DNA from 2 places in the Microbacterium sp. CFBP9023 genome. Region 1 is predicted to be linked to the other one. Evidence: predicted binding sites of a transcription regulator. Region 1 holds the regulator's gene; the other holds the start of a gene.
What was found. Region 1 encodes LexA, which represses DNA repair genes until DNA is damaged. Its sites were predicted from a motif close to TCGAACANNTGTTCGA; they were not measured.

Region 1 (3,408 bases):
AGACCATGACCGAGGTACTCCGCGAACCCTTCGCGGAGCGTGGTGAACTCGCGATCCGGGTAGCGGTTGACATCGCGGAGCGCGACCGCGATGTCGTCCAGGATGTCACTGGCGACCGCGTCGGGAACCGGATGCGTGTTCTCGTTGACGTTGAGTGCGATCGGAAGAGGCGCTTGCGGCGCTCCATAGGGCGTAAGCCCTCGGAGGTCGTCGCGAAGAGGGAGGTCGGCGAGTGATGCAGTCACCCTTCCCATGGTAGGCCGCCTTCGCTACACAGACGCTCGTGGTGACGGAGTGTGAACGCGCTTCCGCGCCGCACCGCTCGATCGAACGGCCCTCACGGGTTCATTCCGAATACTGCGCCGGAATCGCCAGCTCCTGGCCGATCTGCAGCTCGCCGCCGCGCAGCAGGTTCAGACGCGTGATGTCGCCGATCACGTCGCGAGGATCCGCGCCGGGGGCCACGCTCTCGGCGATCGACCACAGCGTGTCGCCGGGCATCACCGTCACCGTCGCGAACGATGCCGTGGCGGTCTGTTCGCCTGAGGCCATCGCACTGCCGCCGCTGAGTGCGGCGAATGCGATCCCGGCTGCGAGCGGCACGGCCGCGACAGCGAGAACGACACGTCGACCGCGCGCCGTCAGCTTGAGCCGCGTCGCCGGACGAGCCGGAAGGACTGCTGCACTGCTGAAGGTGATGGTGCTCATGTCGTGCTCCTCTGCATCTACCGCGTGGGCGGTGAAGTTGGCGTAGCGTTCGCATTCGCGCCTCGGCCGGGAGCCGTGAATGCGAAGCTACGTTCCGAAGTTATCTTCGAATTCGAACATCTGTCAAGCGTTCTTCGAAACAGAAGTCCGGGAATCGGCCGACACGCTCGAACAGATCTTCCACTTCGGCGCGATTCTCGGATACGGTTTCGATGTCAACACCCCACCACGGGCCTCCGACATTCGAACTGAGACGCCGGAATCGCACACCTGAGGAGCACCATGAGCGACATCTCCGCCCCCGACGCCGACGTCCCGCGCACCCGTCGCCGCAAGAGCCTGAGTCCCAAGCAGATGGCGATCCTCGAGGTCATCCAGACGTCGATCAGCCGTCACGGGTACCCGCCGAGCATGAGAGAGATCGGCGACGCCGTGGGCCTCAAGTCGCTGTCCAGCGTGACCCACCAGCTCGGCCAGCTCGAGCTGAGCGGATATCTGCGACGCGACCCCGGCAAGACCCGTGCCATGGAAGTGCTCATCGACCTCCCCGGCACCAGCGGAGAGAATCCCGCCGATGTGGCGACCCCCGTGGGCGATGCGGCGCTCGTGCCGCTCGTCGGCCGCATCGCCGCAGGTGTCCCGATCACCGCCGACCAGCAGGTCGAGGAGATCTTCCCGCTCCCCCGGCAGCTCGTCGGCAAGGGCGACCTGTTCATGCTCAAGGTGTCCGGCGAATCGATGATCGATGCGGCGATCTGCGACGGCGACTGGGTCGTGGTGCGGTCGCAGAGCAGCGCCGAGAACGGCGAGATCGTCGCCGCCATGCTCGACGGCGAGGCGACGGTGAAGGTTCTCCGTCGACGCGACGGCCACACCTGGCTGCTGCCTCGCAACTCCGCATTCGAGCCGATCCTCGGCGACGAGTCCGTCATCCTCGGCAAGATCGTCGCCGTGCTGCGCGCGGTCTGACTCCCCTCCCACCCTGCCGGTGACGGCGGGCGTCGACGCACCATAGGCTCGAACCATGTCGTCGCCGTTCGGTACCTGGACCTCTCCGTTCACCCCCGACCGGATCGCTGCGTCGTCTCCGCGGATCGATGGCAGCGCCTTCGTGGCTGACGAGATCTGGTGGGGTGAGTCGATCCCTGCCGAGGGCGGTCGCTTGACCGTGCGAAGTTCGACGGGTGCCGAGATCCTCCCCGCGCCATGGAGTGCTCGGTCTCGCGTCCACGAGTACGGCGGCGGGGCGTGGACCGCGGATGCCGACGGCACGCTGTACTTCGTCGATGCCAAGGATCAGCGCGTGCACCGCATGCCCCGCGGCGGTGTCCCCGTTCCTCTGACACCCCCGGGCCCGGCGCACGGCGGTCTGCGTCTGCAGAGCGGCCGCCTGTTCGCCGTGCGGGAGGATCTGTCCGTCTCCCCTCACCGACGCGCCATCGTCGAGATCCCGACCGACGGGTCGGCATCCGACCGGCCTGCGCTGTTGAAGACCCTCGTCGAAGGCGAGTCGTTCTACGCTCATCCGGCACTGTCTCCCGACGGTTCTCGTGCAGCGTGGGTCGAGTGGTCCGGCGATCGGATGCCGTGGCAGCGAGCGTCGTTGGTGATCTCGGACGGCACCGCGCGCACAGAGCTGTCCACTCGCGCCGCGCTGCAGCCCGAGTGGACGGCTGACGACGAGATCGTGTACTCCGACGATCCCTCGGGCCGCTGGGCTCTGCACCGACAGCGTGTCAGCGGAGCCCAGGCGGTCGGCACGGCGGAGCAGATCATCGACGACGACGCCGACACGGGATACGGCCTCTGGGTGCTCGGCAATCGCTGGTACCGCCCGCTCGCCGACGGTCGCGTCGTGGCTGTGCGCACGAACGGTCGCGACCGGGTCATCGTCATCGACCCCGACGGCAGCGCCCACCGCATTCCCCTCCCCGCAGACGGCCACGTGAGTGTCGACGATGTCGCGGGCTCCCGCGTGCTGCTCTCCGGAAACGGCTCGACGACAGAACCCGGGGTCTGGTGCGTCGACGTCGACACGGGTCGCGTCGAGGCCGTCGCGGGAGCTGCGCCGACCGATCCTGCGTGGATGCCGCCCGCATCCGAGGTCCTGGTCGACGGCTCGCACGGGCCTGTCCATGCCTTCGCGTACCCGCCGACGAATCCCTCGGCCCACGCTCCGGCCGCGGATGACGAGCTCCCGCCCTACATCGTGCTCGTCCACGGCGGCCCGACCGCGCATGTGACCGGCGCGGCGTCCGCCGCCGTCGCGTTCTGGACGAGCCGCGGCATCGGCGTGCTCGACGTCAATTACGGCGGATCGACGGGCTACGGCCGTGCGTACCGCGAACGGCTGGACGGCGGATGGGGCGTGGTCGACGTCGACGACGTGATCGCAGCGGCCCGCGGCCTCGCCGATGCCGGGCTCGCGGATCCCGCCCGCATCGCGATCAGAGGCGGCTCGGCGGGTGGTTGGACAGTGCTCTCGTCGCTGGTGCGGGGAGGGACGTTCGCCGCGGGGATCAGCCGATACGGAGTGGTCGACCTGCGGATGCTGAGCGCGCACTCCCACGACTTCGAGGCGCACTACATCGAGGGGCTGGTGGGTCCGCTGCCCGAGGCGGAGGCACTCTACATCGCGCGTTCGCCCCTGACACACGCCGACCGGATCGACGTGCCGGTGCTGCTGATGCAGGGTGCGGA
Region 2 (3,408 bases), on a different contig from region 1:
GTTGAACGTCGACGGGGCCCCTGCCGACGTCGGCGTCTCGACCACGGGTATCGCGGGGCCGGACTCACCTGACGGTCAGCCGGTCGGCACGGTGCATGTGGCCGTGGTGACGCCGGATTTTTCGGTCACCGAGTTGTTTCGATTCGCCGGTGATCGTGCCGAGGTGCGGGCGCAGGCGGTCGACGCGGCGATCGATATGCTCGCTCGGGTTCTGCGGGAATAGGGGATGGGTGCGCTCCGTTATGTCCTATGTGCTCACACCGAAAGCACAGCGTGCGAAGGTAGATTTTGTGAAGGTCGGTAGGACTAGACTGGCGGTCTCTTCGAGGGAGACCTCGAGAAGACGATCTGGGAGGAGGTTCCGATGATTCTTGTACGACAGGAAATCGGCGATGTGCTGAGGGACTTCCGCCTGCAGAAGGGGCGGACGCTCCGGCAGGTTGCAAGCAAGGCTTCTGTGGCGCTGGGCTATCTCAGCGAGGTCGAGCGGGGCCAGAAGGAAGCATCGAGTGAGATTCTCGCCTCGGTGGCTGACGCTCTGGATGTTCCCATCTCGATCATCATGCGAGAGGTCGGCGACCGGATCTCGGTCCTCGAAGGCATTCAGGTCTTCCCTGATGTCGTTCCGGACGACCTCGTGGCTTCTGTCGAGCCCGAGCTGTCGCTCCACTGAACGTCGGACTCTCATAGCCTCTGATGCGACGTAGTGAGTTCCTCCGCGCAGTCGATGCGGAATTCGGCGGTCGCGGGTCATCTCTGATCAGCGACCTCGTTCTGACTCAGCTCGCCGGGCGCACTGCCGACGAAGCGCTGGACGCTGGCGTCGCACCGCGCGAGATCTGGCTGGCGCTGTGCGCCGAGACGGATGTCCCCCTGGAGCGGCGACACGGTGCAGGTCGTCTGGAGCCGCGCAAGCGATGACCCTCTGAGGCGTTCGCGGCGAGGGCCGCGTTCGAGGCGGTTTCGATTTGCGACACGCCGCGACGGCGTGTCGTCGAATATGTGTTCGAAACGGGCGTAGTCTTCTGCACAAGTGGTTCAGAGACGTTTCTCTCCCTGTTTCGCGGTGCTGACGACGCAATGTCGGAGGCTCCTCCTACGGTGAAGAACAAGCCGAAGAGCCATACGCCTTGTCGGAGAGTTCCGCCCAGCCGGGAGGACCGCGACAGCCTACAGGCGGCACCACGCGAGCATAAGGAGCACGTCATGCCATCACCCGCTGACCGCGAGAAGTCCCTCGAGACCGCCCTCGCCCAGATCGATCGTCAGTTCGGAAAGGGCTCGGTCATGAGACTGGGCAGCGACGAGCGTGCGCCTGTCGCCGTCATTCCGACCGGTTCCATCGCTCTCGATGTCGCCCTCGGCGTCGGAGGACTGCCGCGTGGACGAATCGTCGAGATCTACGGTCCTGAGTCGTCGGGTAAGACGACGCTCACCCTCCACGCGATCGCCAACGCTCAGCGCGCCGGCGGAATCGCTGCCTTCATCGACGCCGAGCACGCGCTCGACCCTGACTATGCCGCGAAGCTCGGTGTCGACATCGACGCCCTTCTCGTCTCGCAGCCCGACACGGGTGAGCAGGCGCTCGAGATCGCGGACATGCTCGTCCGCTCCGGCGCAATCGACCTGATCGTCATCGACTCCGTGGCCGCGCTCGTGCCTCGAGCCGAGATCGAGGGCGAGATGGGTGACTCCCACGTGGGTCTGCAGGCTCGTCTGATGTCTCAGGCGCTGCGAAAGCTCACCGGTGGGCTCAACCAGACGAACACCACGATGATCTTCATCAACCAGCTGCGCGAGAAGATCGGTGTCTTCTTCGGCTCGCCGGAGACCACCGCGGGTGGAAAGGCGCTGAAGTTCTACGCGTCCGTCCGAATGGACATCCGCCGAATCGAGACTCTGAAGGACGGCACCGACGCAGTCGGAAACCGTACGAGGGTCAAGGTCGTGAAGAACAAGATGGCTCCGCCGTTCAAGCAGGCTGAGTTCGACATCCTCTACGGCGTCGGCATCTCCCGTGAGGGCAGCCTGATCGACTTCGGTGTGGAGCACGGCATCGTCAAGAAGTCCGGGTCCTGGTACACCTATGACGGTGACCAGCTGGGACAGGGCAAGGAGAACGCGCGAACGTTCCTGCTCAAGAACCCCGACATCGCGCTGGCGATCGAGACCCAGATCAAGCAGAAGCTCGGCATCGGAGGAGCCACCGAGGCGCCTGCTGACGAGCTCGCCGAGCGCCGCCCGGCATGATCGTGATGGTTCGCGGTTGTGGCGCAACCGGAGCGAACCATGAGTGATGGCGGGGGCGTGCCTCAGGAGCTCGCCCCCATCATCCCTCTGTTCGGCCGTGATTCCGCGCGGATGAAGCCGGTCGATCGAAGCTCTGCCGGGTCCGATGCAGGCACCCCCCGCGCTGCGGAAGACGCAGGCCACGAGGAATCGACGGCGGCAGGAGTCGCATCCACCGGCGACTCGGCTCCAGCTCCACTCGTCGACTCTCGTGGGCCCAGCGAACGGCATCCAGCTCGTGGCGCTGCGGCTCGGTCTGCTCCCCGATTGCGTGCACTGCAGCCGCACGAAGACTCAGCAGATGAGAGCGGAGTCGATCCGTCGAAGCTGCGTGTCGACGCCGAGGAGCTTCTCGTGCGCAAGCTGAGGGCTCGATCGCTCTCTTTGTCCGAGGCGCGGATGGTGCTCAAGGGCTACGAAGAGAACCGCGTCCGGCTCGACTCCGGATCGATCGACGACGTGATCGACGACTTCTGTCGCCGCGGCTACCTCGATGACGCGGTTCTCGCCGATCAGCTCGTGATGTCGGGAATCGAGCGAAAAGGACAGGGACGGGTCGCTCTGTCGCGAGCGCTCTCGCAGCGGGGGATTCCCCGCGATGTGATCGACGCGGCATTGGGCGACGTTCCCGACGACGACGCGGAGCGTGCACTCGAGTACGCTCGCTCGAAAGCACGATCGATGTCCCGCCTCGAGCCGGATACTGCTCTGAGACGCCTCGTCGGTCAGCTATCACGTCGCGGGTACAACGGTTCCATCGCGATGACGGCTGCGAAGACGGCCCTCGCCGAGGAATCTTCCGGCTCGTCGTCGCGGGTCCGATTCGTCGATTCGGACTGACACCGGGGAGGGCGCGCACCTCGCCCGGCGCCGGCCGGTCAGCGGCAGCGGCAGCGAGGGGGAACCGCTCGTACAATGGGGAGATCATGACTATCCCGCGCAGTGAACCGACGATCATCGCGTCGTCGTCAGCCGCAATCGACCGTGACGGGCGCCAGCGTTCGTACGAGGTCCGCACCTTCGGCTGCCAGATGAACGTCCACGATTCCGAACGTCTCTCGGGCTCGCTCGAAAGTGCGGGATACGTCCGCGCCACGGACGGCGCCGAGGCCGATGTCG

Region 2: the regulator LexA is predicted to act here: its motif matches at 995-1,010, upstream of recA (recombinase RecA).

Annotation. Positions count from the first base shown of each region.
Region 1 covers NZ_JAXCWI010000002.1:36,855-40,262, forward strand. Annotated here, with positions in the region: gene SOM10_RS10435 (histidinol-phosphate transaminase) at 1-254, opposite strand, end outside; gene SOM10_RS10440 (LysM peptidoglycan-binding domain-containing protein) at 346-708, opposite strand; gene lexA (transcriptional repressor LexA) at 991-1,677, shown strand; gene SOM10_RS10450 (prolyl oligopeptidase family serine peptidase) at 1,733-3,408, shown strand, end outside.
Region 2 covers NZ_JAXCWI010000001.1:333,707-337,114, forward strand. Annotated here, with positions in the region: gene SOM10_RS01550 (CinA family protein) at 1-223, shown strand, start outside; gene SOM10_RS01555 (helix-turn-helix domain-containing protein) at 365-673, shown strand; gene SOM10_RS01560 (DUF3046 domain-containing protein) at 697-921, shown strand; gene recA (recombinase RecA) at 1,207-2,250, shown strand; gene SOM10_RS01570 (regulatory protein RecX) at 2,557-3,129, shown strand; gene miaB (tRNA (N6-isopentenyl adenosine(37)-C2)-methylthiotransferase MiaB) at 3,216-3,408, shown strand, end outside.